2 regions of the Priestia sp. USM5 genome follow, and region 2 is predicted to be linked to the other one. Evidence: riboswitches for the same ligand, from Rfam matches in the RefSeq annotation. Region 2 holds a riboswitch; the other holds the start of a gene.

Region 1 (6,091 bases), 2.1 Mb from region 2:
TCGCAGGATTTAGCGAAAAAAAGCACGTAATCGTAAAGAAAATTACCGTGAAAATGATAAGGGGAAGGTGACCTGAATTTTCTGATAAAAAAGGCTTAACGCCAATTTCAAACGAAACACTTCCCGTTCTTGGCATTGCAAAAAGCGGTCCGATTGCCAAGTATAAAATCGTAGTAAAGATAATACCGAAAGCTGGGTGTACGCGACTAGCTAAAGACTGCAGATCCTCTTTTCCGGAAAAACCAAATGCGAGAACGCCTAGCAGAGGCAGACCTACACCCGTTACTAAAAATCCAGCATTTGCTGACCAAATATTGCTTCCAGCAGACTGACCTAACATTGCAGGGAAAATTAAATTACCTGCGCCGAAGAATAGGGCAAAAAGCATAAAGCCAATAACCACTATAAATGAAAAAGGAACTTTGTTTGACACATTAAAACCTCCAAAATTATAAATGCTTTTTATTATCGTGTTGAATAATTAAAATTTTCAGAATTTTATATTCGAATAATAAAAATAAACATGTATCGTATTATACTAACCTAAAATGCATATTTCAATATAAAATTTTATTTTTTTTATTTATTCGCTGAAATAGCAAAAATAGAAAAATACTTAGCAAAAAAATCTCAGTGTACAACAATTATTTGATATGATAAAACAGAACCGTGGCTTTTAAAAATTTGCATGTGCGGCCTTACATCCTTATTAGTAAAGAACTGTTTACATAAGGTGCTGTAAGGATGTATATTTATACACGGTTCGTTGAACCGCATATGCTCGATGGGTGAAAGTCAACTGTGCGAAAGGAGCAAGAAAGTGAAAAGGTTAGGTCTAGCAACTCAGATTCTAATTGGACTGATTTTAGGCGTAGCTGTAGGTGCTATCTTTTACGGAAGCGATACGGCCATTTCTATTTTACAGCCAATTGGAGACATATTTATTCATTTAATTAAGATGATTGTCGTACCGATCGTGATTTCAGCATTAATCGTAGCGGTCGCAGGAGTAGGCGATATCAAAAAATTAGGTAAGCTTGGCGGAAAAACAATTCTTTATTTTGAAATTGTTACAACCATTGCGATTGTAGTGGGGATTATTGCCGCGAACTTATTCCACCCTGGTGCAGGGGTTGATATGGGACATATTGAAAAAAGCGATATTTCTCAATATGAGGCAACGGCAAAAACGTCTGAAAGTACAGGGATTGCTCAGGAGCTTCTTCATATTGTTCCGACAAACGTCTTTCAGTCGGTAGCAGAAGGCGATCTTTTACCAATCATTTTATTTTCCGTACTGTTTGGTGTAGGCGTAGCTTCGATTGGACAGAGAGGAAAACCTGTTTTAGCCTTTTTTGAAGGCGTCTTGGATGCAATGTTTTGGGTAACTAATTTGGTGATGAAATTTGCTCCAGTAGGTGTATTTGCACTTATTGGTGTTAATATTATAAAGTTTGGTGTCGGATCACTTATTCCATTAGGGAAATTAGTGTTCGCCGTTTACTTCACCATGATTTTCTTTGTGCTTGTGGTTCTTGGAATTATTGCTAAAATGGCTGGAACAAGCATGTTTACGCTCATAAAAGTGTTAAAAGACGAGCTGCTTCTTGCTTTTACAACAGCAAGTTCAGAAGCCGTTTTACCATCTCTTATCAAAAAGATGGAAGACTTCGGTTGTTCTAAATCGGTTACATCGTTTGTTATTCCAACAGGCTACACGTTTAATTTAGATGGTTCAACCATTTATCAGGCGCTGGCATCGCTGTTTATTGCTCAAATGTACGGCATTGACCTTTCCATTATGGATCAAATTCAGCTCCTTCTTGTGCTAATGTTAACCTCAAAAGGGATGGCTGGTGTACCAGGGGCATCGTTTGTAGTTGTACTTGCTACGCTTGAATCTATGGGCTTCCCTCTTGAAGGCATGGCATTTATTGCAGGAATTGACCGCATTCTTGATATGATGCGTACCACAGTTAACGTAGTAGGAAATGCTTTAGCTGCAATTGTAATGTCCAAGTCTGAAGGCGAGTTTGATAAGCAAAAATCATTAAATTACACAAATGAATTAAAGAAATCAAACATAGCTTAAAACAAAAAAGCCGGGCAGCTGCCTGGCTTTTTTGTTTGGAGCTGCCTGTTATCTTTTTTGAAACATATGGTAAAATAAAAGAAATGAGAGACAAAGGAAGTGTCATAATGACGGAAACTGTTCAGTTAATTAAAAAGCTTGTTTCGATTCCCAGTCCTTCTGGAAATACAGAAAAGGTGATTTCATTTGTCGAAGACTATGTAAAAGAGCTAAATATTCAAACGTATCGCAATCGAAAAGGAGGCTTAGTCGCTACTATTCCCGGTAAAGATACGGATCATCACCGCATGCTGACGGCTCATGTCGATACATTAGGTGCTATGGTAAAAGAAATCAAACCGAGTGGACGTCTGAAAATCGACTTGATTGGAGGGTTCCGCTACAATTCCATTGAAGGAGAATATTGTGAAATCGAAACGTCAGCAGGAGAAGTATTTACAGGGACCATCCTTATGCATCAAACATCTGTTCATGTGTATAAAGATGCAGGTAAAGCTGAGCGAAATCAAGATAATATAGAAATTCGATTGGATGAAAAAGTACATAGCGCAGAAGATGTTCGCAGTCTTGGAATTGAAGTCGGCGACTTTGTTTCGTTTAATCCTCGTGTAGAAATAACAAAAAGCGGTTTTATTAAATCTCGTCATCTCGATGATAAAGCAAGCGTAGCTTTATTGCTTCAGCTCATGAAAACAATTCAAGAAGAGCAGATCGAACTGCCATACACTACGCACTTTCTTATTTCAAATAATGAAGAAATTGGATACGGAGGAAATTCGAATATTACGCCTCAAACGGTAGAATACTTAGCGGTTGATATGGGTGCCATGGGAGATGGACAATCTACTGATGAATACACCGTGTCTATTTGTGTAAAAGATTCAAGCGGCCCATATCATTACGGTTTGAGAAAGCATTTGGTGGAGCTAGCTAAGCAGCATGATATTCAGTACAAATTAGATATTTATCCGTTTTACGGATCAGATGCTTCTGCTGCTATTCGTGCCGGGCATGACATCGTACACGGCTTAATTGGTCCAGGAATTGATTCTTCTCATGCGTTTGAGAGAACGCATCAAGATTCATTGAACCATACGTACAAGCTTCTTTACCACTATGTGCAATCGAACATGGTTCTGCTTTAAGAAAGGAATATTTAATTAGTGTATTTTTATGCAAAACAAAGAGCAGGACGGGACTGTGATGTCTGTACTTTCCTTTCCTAAAAAAGAAGCCGGCTGTCCGGCTTCTTTTTTTAATAAATACTATATATATTTTTACTGGTGAAGCAACAGTTGGTAAAAAAAGCACCTTTTTTAAAGAGGTATAATACGGCTTAAACCTTTTGTACATTTTGTTCATTTACAGAAGTTAAAATGTTTTTAAATTTTTAAAAGTTTCTTGTGACAAGTTTTGTAGAATGGGTTTTCAAAAGGATATGGTTTCGTCATAATGTGGATATAGCGATCACTACAATAATCGGAGGCGAATCTTTTCATGTGGGTACTGACGGTATATGCTGGAAAAGAAATGAAAATGTTTGAATTTGAAACTGAAACGCAGGCGAGAGAAGCTTTTGCAAAAACAAATGGCTGTAAAGTTCTTTCAGAAGTCGTGTATTATAATGATCCTCATTTAACATTAGTAGCTATATAATGAAAAAACAAGAGCTGACTTTATGCTCTTGTTTTTTTTATAGCTTCTTGTATCTTACGAAAAGAATAGAGTTGAAATAAAAAAAAATGTACGCTATGATATGGTAGTTACTTCTATTATTCTGATAGTTTAAAAGGTTCATATATATCAAACAGCAACAGTAAAGATGCCAAGAAGGCTTAATAGGGAAACTGGTGAAAGACCAGTACTGCCCCCGCAACTGTAAGTGTGGACGAACGAGTATAACCACTGTGGAAAAATCACGGGAAGGTTCTCAAGTAGAATGATACACAAGTCAGGAGACCTGTCTTTATTGTGAAGTTTCTATTTCTCCGGGGAGCGGGAAGGGAAACGTTGGCTTAAAGTGGCATTCGTGTACACTTTTATTCTGACGTTTTACCTGCTCGCATATTAGCGAAGCGGGTTTTTCTCGTAGCACAAAACTACATATCGTGCAAAAAAGGTGCGCAATGCTCACATTGCGTTAAATGGGAAGTCTGGTGTGAAGCCAGCGCGGTACCCGCCACTGTGAAGAGGAGCTGATTGCATATGCCACTGTATTCGGGAAGGCGCAATCAAGTGATGAATCGAAGTCAGGAAACCAGCCTTTTTCTAATGCGAAGCTTACCCTACGGGATATAGGTGGAAGTGCAAAAACTTAGTTTGAATTTTTCTGCGCCTCTATCATTGATAGAGGCGTTTTTTTAGTAAAGGAGCGAATAAGTGTGACGACGTGGAACTTAAATGGAACAAAACATCACGTATTGATTTGTAATGGAAGCAGCTGTATGAGAAAAGGTGGAGAAGAAGCCACGCAAGCTATTCGAAATAAAGTGACTGAACTGAATCTAGATGAAGCGGTTCACACAACCCGTACGCGCTGTAACGGAAGATGCAAAGATGCTCCTGTAGCTATCGTGTACCCTTCAGGAGATTGGTACAAGCAGGTCACTGAAAACGTAGCTCATCGAATTGTTGAAGAACATTTAGCAGGAGGCTGCAGTATAAAGGAATCACTTATTTATGAATATGATCAAAACAGTTTTGTTTCTCCGGAAAAGAGTGACTCCATAGAAGGAATTGACAAAGTAAAAAGTAACGCATAAAGGAGGAGCTAGCATGAAAGGTAAACTGTTAGTTATTGGATTCGGCCCAGGAAGCTTTGAACATATTACACAGCGAGCAAGAGAATCCATTCAAGAAAGTGATATGATCATTGGTTATAAAACCTATGTGGAATTAATTCAAGGACTATTAACGAATCAGCAAATTATTAGTACAGGAATGACCGAAGAAGTAAGCCGTGCACAAGAAGCCGTAAAGCAAGCTGAAGCGGGAAAAACCGTGGCGGTCATTTCAAGCGGAGATGCAGGAGTATACGGAATGGCCGGCCTTGTGTATGAAGTGTTGATTGAAAAAGGATGGAAAAAAGAAACGGGCGTAGAGCTGGAAGTGATTCCTGGCATTTCGGCTATTAATTCATGCGCATCCCTCCTTGGGGCGCCCGTGATGCATGATGCCTGTACGATTAGTTTAAGTGACCACCTTACGCCTTGGGAGTTAATCGAAAAACGAATCGAAGCAGCTGCACAAGCAGATTTTGTAGTAGCTTTTTATAATCCGAAAAGCGGAAGACGCACAAGACAAATTGTGGAAGCGCAAAGGATTTTATTAAAATACCGTTCCCCCGATACGCCTGTTGGTCTTGTGAAAAGCGCTTATCGTGACCGTGAAGAAGTGGTAATGACCAATTTAAAAGACATGTTAAATCATGAAATAGGCATGCTGACTACCGTTGTTGTCGGAAATTCATCTACGTTCTTTTACGATGACTTAATGATTACACCGCGCGGGTATCAGCGGAAATATACCCTCAACCAAACAGAGCAGCCGCTAAGACCGCATCAGCGACTTCGAAAAGAAGCAGAACCATGGGCTCTTGATCAAGAGGAGACTGTAAAGCAAACGGCTTCAGCTATTGAAGATGTTCAGAATACAAAAGAAGAAAAAGCAGCTTCACGAGCTCTGGCAGAAGAAGCGCTTCAAGCAATTTTAGGTGAAACTACTTCACCGGTCGTACACCAGCCAATTGAGTCTATTTTTGAAGTGGCAGTTAGTCCAGGGCTTGCAAATAAGAAGTTTACGCCCGTTCAAATGACAACACTAGCAGAAGTTGTTGGTGAAAAAGGTACGATGGAGTATACGCCTGACCATCAAATCAAACTGCAAATTCCAACGGCTCAGCCAGATGTGATTATTAAAAAGCTCCAATCAGCTTCCTTTTTACTATCTCCAGTCGGAGACGTGTTTACAATTAAAGCGTGTGATTTTTGTGATGGAGAA
Region 2 (6,091 bases):
AAAACCGTTGAACGAATGAAAAACAACGGCTACTATATTTCCGTTACACCTGATATTGTATATAAACCTAAAATCCAAGCGCTTGCCACAGATTACCCTCTTGACTACTTGATGGTCGAAACAGATGGTCCGTGGCCATTTGAAGGACATTTTCAAAACCAGACAACGGTTCCATCAATGATGCATCAGTCCGTTCAGGAAATAGCACGTCTCAAAAGGGTTTCTGTAACGGAGACATATGATTTTTTATATCGAAATACAGCTCATTTTTATAATCTCTCCACATAAAAAGCCTTTCCCTAAGGAAAGGCTTTTTATATCTAAATTCGTTTCACAAGTTTTACGATCAGCACAATCACTGCAATGACAAGAAGAATGTGAATGATGCCGCCGCCAATATGAAAAACTAATCCTAATAACCAAAAAATAAATAAAAGTCCAATAATCGTCCACAACATAATTTTTTCTCCTTTTTTATATGTAGTATTTGTTATAATTTTATATTTCCCTAAATGTGCATAAATAAACGCATTTCATATACATCTTTTCACTAAAGAAGGTTCACATAATGTACAAAAAGCAATCATGTTCTCTGTGGTAAAATAAGTATGTAATCTTATTTAATTTAAGCGGAGATGATTAACTATGACATGGATTGTATTACTTTCCATCATTCTTGTAAGTGCACTCAAAATATTAATAACGTGTCTTCCAACTCCAGTGGTCAAATGGCTTATGACTAAATTTCAATTACACCCAACACTTGATGATCAAAACGCTACTGTCACAGTTGATGGGAAACATTTAGAAGGCAAAGACAAAATGCAAGTGATTGATTATTTTAATAAAGCAACATTTTTAAAACAATATTATGTCCATGAAGGAAATAAGGACTATTATAAACACCTAGAAGACAGTGAAACTCCACTTGTTATCGATACGAAAAAAGGGAAAAACGCTGTTCGACTATGCGTATATAGCTATCATGATCATGTCGACGTCGTGAAACAATATAAAAAGAAGATTATCGCCTACAGCCTTCTGTCTGATCACCTTCAAAAGCAGTCCATAACAGCTGACCTAGCTTAAACCAGTCGCCTACAAGGCGGCTTTTTTAGTTTTTAGGTTTAGTTTGAAGTTACCTTATTTAAAAATACCAAACTTTAACATTAATTCTAATGCTATAACATAAATTAATAGAATTTTCTAAATTTTTAAGAGGTGATGGATAATGCTTTCTTTGTTAGGGTTTGGAATGATTGCTACTTTTCTTTCTTTTCAAGTGGGCCTTTGGGACAACTATTATCATGACAATTACAGCCATTTTAACGAACGCTGTTTCCCTTTAGACTTCTACTATAAAAAAAGGAAGCCGACTACCATAAGGCAATCGGCTCACACATGTAGGATATTGATTTAACACTAACAAAGTACAACACAACACTAGTAATTATATAATATATTTCATTATTTTGAAAGCGATTTCATATATATTTTTAAAAATATTTTGTTACTTGTTTTTTATAGAAAAAAACCACGTTTCAGCCAATTCGAAACGTGGTTCTTTTCTGTAAGGACTTGCCCTACAGGCTATAAATGTAAGTTACGTTCATTATAGCATGAGCCCATATACAGATTCCATGGTAATTACTGTATGATCTCGTTACGTTACGACTCGTTGTATTTTTCTGTCCATGTGCAGCGTATTCCATGGTTCGTCCTGTTCAGCTAGCCTTTTGATAAAGCCTTGTGAAGCCCAAAAAGGAATAGCGCCAGGTAAGAAAGGATGAGTATGCAGATACAGCGTGTCATAAAAATGACTTTGGGCAAATTGTTCAACTGCTTTTAACAGCTGCTGTCCAATGCCTAGACGCCGGTACGCTGGATCGACATAGCATTTTACAACCTCAGCTGCAGTTCTATGTTCATATCGCTCTTTTAATGCATGAAACCGTCCATCGTAAGCGTATAAACCAATGGTTCCAATTACTTGTTGATTTTCCGTAACAGCTGCAAAAAAAGCAGCGTCTTTCGCTTGAACGTAATGTTCATTAAAATGAAGCAAATCCACAGGAAGCTGATTTTTTTCCAGCATAGGAAATAGCTCATTCCGCATATTCATGACAAACTGAATCACTTCAGCATCCTTTTCTTTTACTTCTTTAATTTGATACATTTGTACTTCTTGCACGTTTACTGTCACATCCTTTTAACGATCATTGTATACTTTTTCTTTTCTCTGCTTATGCTGCAATGTTAACTACGGCGTTACGTCTAAATGCTGAGTCAGCATATAATACTCGCTTGGATTTGTTGTCCAGTTTTTCACTTTTTGATTATAAGCAACAACAATGTTTGGATGTACAATCGATGACGTCAGCATTTTTCTATTAATCAAAGCGGTTGCTTGTTTGGCTAACTGATCTCGTTTTGCGTCATCTACTGTTGAATTTAACTGTTCTATCATTTTTGTTAGCGTATCATCATTAATCCGGCTGGCATTTAAACCACCGCCGGGCAAATAGTTCGTACTTAAATAATAGCTGGCATCTCCTCTAGGTGCTGTGATAAGGCTGTACAATGCTAAATCCCAATCATCTTTTGCCATTACATATTCATCGCTATCTTCAACTAGGTGAATCTTAATAGTAATTCCTAACTCTTTGGCATTAGACTGTATAAGCTGAGCAATTAAAGGCAGTTCTGGCAAAGAACTATATGTGACAAGAGAGAGCGATAGTGGCTTTCCATTTTTGATTGCTTTGTCATTTTTGATTTGATAGCCTGCTTTCTCTAAATATTTTTTAGCAGATGTCATACCTCTTTGCTCATTAGCAGTACTATCAGCAAAAGGTAATTGGGGTAAAAATGGACCTCGAGCCGCTGCCGCTTGATTGTTCATGATGCTGCTAACAATTTCTTTTCGGTTCAATAAGGTATCGATAGCTTTTCTTACATTTTCGTCTTTTAATGCGTCATTAGTTTGATTGTAAAGCAATAAATGGGTGCGCACACTAGGTACTCCACTTACTTTAAAAGACGGATCTGTTTGTAAAGTGCCCAAGCTTTCTAAAGGCGGGCGATAAATAATATCGGCTGTTCCAGATTGAAGAGCAGCAACTCGCGCATTAGCATCTTCGTTAAATCCAAAGATCGCACTTTTCAATTTCACTTTTCCACCCCAATAATTTTCATATCTTTCTAATTTTACTTGATTTCCTTGATCAAAAGACAAGACGCGAAATGGACCCGTACCAATGGGCTTCTTAGCTATATTAGAAGCATCAACATCTATAATAGCTGTATTTGGATGCACTAATTCAGAAGGAAATTTAGGCATTGTTTCTTTTAATGTAATTGTCAGCGCATGACTGTTCGCTTTCATTTCTTTAATATTTAAAGCGTTTTTCATCGCATAACTTTGGTCTATCGTTCTTTGAAGAGAAGACTTAACGGCATTTGCATTCAGCGCTTTTCCATTTTGAAACGTGATGTTCTTTCTTATCATAAATGTCCATGTAAGGCCGTTATCTTTCGTTTCCCACTTTTCAGCAAGCCAAGGCTTTATTTTTAAATCGTCGTTGATTTTAACAAGCGTCTCCCCTACTCCCCCACGAACTGCTGTATAATTATCGTCCGTATGAGGATCAAGCGTTGCAGATGTAAAATTAAATAAAAACGTCACACTTTTATCCGTTTTCTTTCTTTCTTTTATACTTACGCTCTCTTCATTAGGAGCGCAAGCAGTGAGGCAAAGTAACACGAGAAATATCATAGATACAAGTTTTTTATTATTTATCATTCATTTTTCCACCTTCTATTTTAATACACAAAAAAAAGCACTTCTAAAAAGAAGTGCTTGCCTTCACAACAAATTCAGATAAACGTATCCCTTGTTTATCGTATTTTTGATTCTGCCAAAACACCTCCCTATCCTCGTAGGTTATTGTGTGCTGCGATTTATGGCAGGTCTCCTGGCTTCAAGTCATTGCCTTATACCGCCTTCCCGTCTCTAAATAGACAGTGGCTTTTTGACATAAGGCTCCTTGTTACAGTGGCGGGACCGCTCCGGATTTTCACCGGATTCCCTTTTAAGGCAATTGAAAAACAATTGCCACCATAAAAGCTGGTTATTTAATTTAGTAGCGTGCTCTTGAAACTCTAGAAGTGGAAGCTGATGGTGAAATATCTTCATCATCAAATCCAGTGGCAATAACGGTTACCATCATTTCGTCCTTTAAATCTTCATTAATCACAGATCCAAAAATCATATTTAAGTCCTGATCAGAAGCGGACGTGACAATATCTGCTGCTTCCTGTACTTCGTAAAGACTCAGGCTGCTGCCGCTCGTAATGTTCAGCAGCACGCCTCTTGCTCCATCAATCGATGCATCTAGCAGCGGACTAGAAATCGCTTTTTTCGCTGCTTCAATTGCTCGATCTGATCCCGAAGCTCGTCCGATACCCATAAGCGCAAATCCTTGATTAGACATAATTGTTTTTACATCAGCAAAGTCAAGGTTAATCAGCCCCGGAACAGCGATTAAATCTGAAATACCTTGAATACCTTGGCGAAGAACATTATCTGCTTCACGGAATGCTTCAAGCATAGGTGTCTTTTTATCAACGATTTCAAGCAAGCGGTCGTTTGGAATGACAATAAGGGTATCTACCGATTCATTCATCGCAGTAATACCGCCTACTGCTTGCTTGGTACGTTTATTTCCTTCAAACTTGAAAGGGCGAGTAACTACTCCAATTGTTAAAGCATTTAGTTCACGGGCAATTTGGGCAATAACCGGAGCTGCTCCAGTACCAGTGCCTCCCCCCATGCCAGCTGTTACGAATACCATATCTGCGCCTTGCAGTACTTCTTGAATTTGCTCTCTGCTTTCTTCTGCAGCTTCTCTTCCTACTTCTGGATTAGCTCCTGCACCTAATCCTCGCGTTAATGCCGCACCAATCTGCATTTTCACATCTGCTTTAGATAAATTAAGCGCCTGAGCATCCGTATTAACGGCGATAAATTCTACCCCTTGTACACCATGTTCAATCATACGGTTAACGGTGTTATTTCCTCCACCGCCGACTCCAATTACTTTAATTCGCACTAATGGCGATACATCTGCATCAAATCCAAACATTCTAAGTTCCTCCTCAATGATCAAAATTACTTTCTCTTATTATCCGAAAAAACACGTGAAGAACCTTTTACTCCTATGTTTAACGCGTAACTGTTCTTTTGTTTTACAGATTTTATACATTTCTCTTTTAACCTTTAAATCTTTACATCTTTATGTAAAATTATTGTTGTTCTGAAGTTAGTACGCCGAACTCTTTTTTGGTTTTCCCACTCAAAACGGCATATAAGCTTATTGTATCATTCATTTGACAGATGTCTGTATTTAATTTTGAGTAAGATGTGACTAAGAGAATAATATTTTTATAGACAAAATGAGAAAAAGCCCTTAGAAATAAGGGCTTCTCTAGATAATAAACCATTTTATAATTTCCCAGTTAAGAATTGAGCTTCTCCCATACCAAAGCTCCAGTCAGCATTACCGTTTTCAACAATTGAAATCATAATGTCGCTTGGCTGAATTCCGCAGCTTTCTCCCAGCTCTTTTACAATTAATTTGTAAAGAGCTTGTTTTTGCTCTTCTGTTCGCTGTTTGCTCGTCACACTTATAATAACCAAATCCTTGCTTCTCTCAAAGCCAAGACCTGTATCTTCAATAATCATTTCATGAGCAGGATGCTGATGTACAATTTGATAACGATCGCGTTCTGGGACGCCAAAGGCTTCTAGCATCGCTCGATGAGTAGCGTCTAGTAATGCTTTTAACTCTTTTTCGTCTCTTCCTTCTATTACATCAAATCTAAGTAATGGCATACTAAGTAACCTCCAGCTTTTTGTCTAATGTATTATTGCTTTATCATATCACAACTATCATTTGTAAAAAAAAGATATGCTATTCACAATGTGCTCTCTAGTGAAAGAGACCTCAAACTCTTCAATAAAAGCTGAACCTAATAAAAAGAAATGAGCAGCATAACGACCGACTCATTTCATTAGTACAAAAATATTTAT

What was found. A riboswitch is a leader RNA that binds a small molecule or an ion and turns the genes downstream of it on or off. The one in region 2 is predicted to bind cobalamin.
Region 1: linked by a shared signal. The riboswitch ahead of ACWATA_RS11360 ((2Fe-2S) ferredoxin domain-containing protein) and the one ahead of nikA (nickel ABC transporter substrate-binding protein) in region 2 are both predicted to bind cobalamin.

The regions. Positions count from the first base shown of each region.
Region 1 covers NZ_JBSGKN010000001.1:2,077,753-2,083,843, forward strand. Annotated here, with positions in the region: gene brnQ (branched-chain amino acid transport system II carrier protein) at 1-433, opposite strand, end outside; gene ACWATA_RS11345 (cation:dicarboxylate symporter family transporter) at 821-2,092, shown strand; gene ACWATA_RS11350 (M42 family metallopeptidase) at 2,200-3,237, shown strand; gene ACWATA_RS11355 (hypothetical protein) at 3,590-3,748, shown strand; cobalamin riboswitch at 3,896-4,074, shown strand; cobalamin riboswitch at 4,193-4,372, shown strand; gene ACWATA_RS11360 ((2Fe-2S) ferredoxin domain-containing protein) at 4,474-4,854, shown strand; gene cobJ (precorrin-3B C(17)-methyltransferase) at 4,868-6,091, shown strand, end outside.
Region 2 covers NZ_JBSGKN010000001.1:4,144,994-4,151,084, forward strand. Annotated here, with positions in the region: gene ACWATA_RS21800 (TatD family hydrolase) at 1-288, shown strand, start outside; gene ACWATA_RS21805 (lmo0937 family membrane protein) at 321-458, opposite strand; gene ACWATA_RS21810 (YfmQ family protein) at 646-1,089, shown strand; gene ACWATA_RS21815 (GNAT family N-acetyltransferase) at 1,664-2,191, opposite strand; gene nikA (nickel ABC transporter substrate-binding protein) at 2,261-3,802, opposite strand; cobalamin riboswitch at 3,947-4,137, opposite strand; gene ftsZ (cell division protein FtsZ) at 4,140-5,144, opposite strand; gene ACWATA_RS21830 (tautomerase family protein) at 5,504-5,893, opposite strand; gene ACWATA_RS21835 (hypothetical protein) at 6,065-6,091, opposite strand, start outside.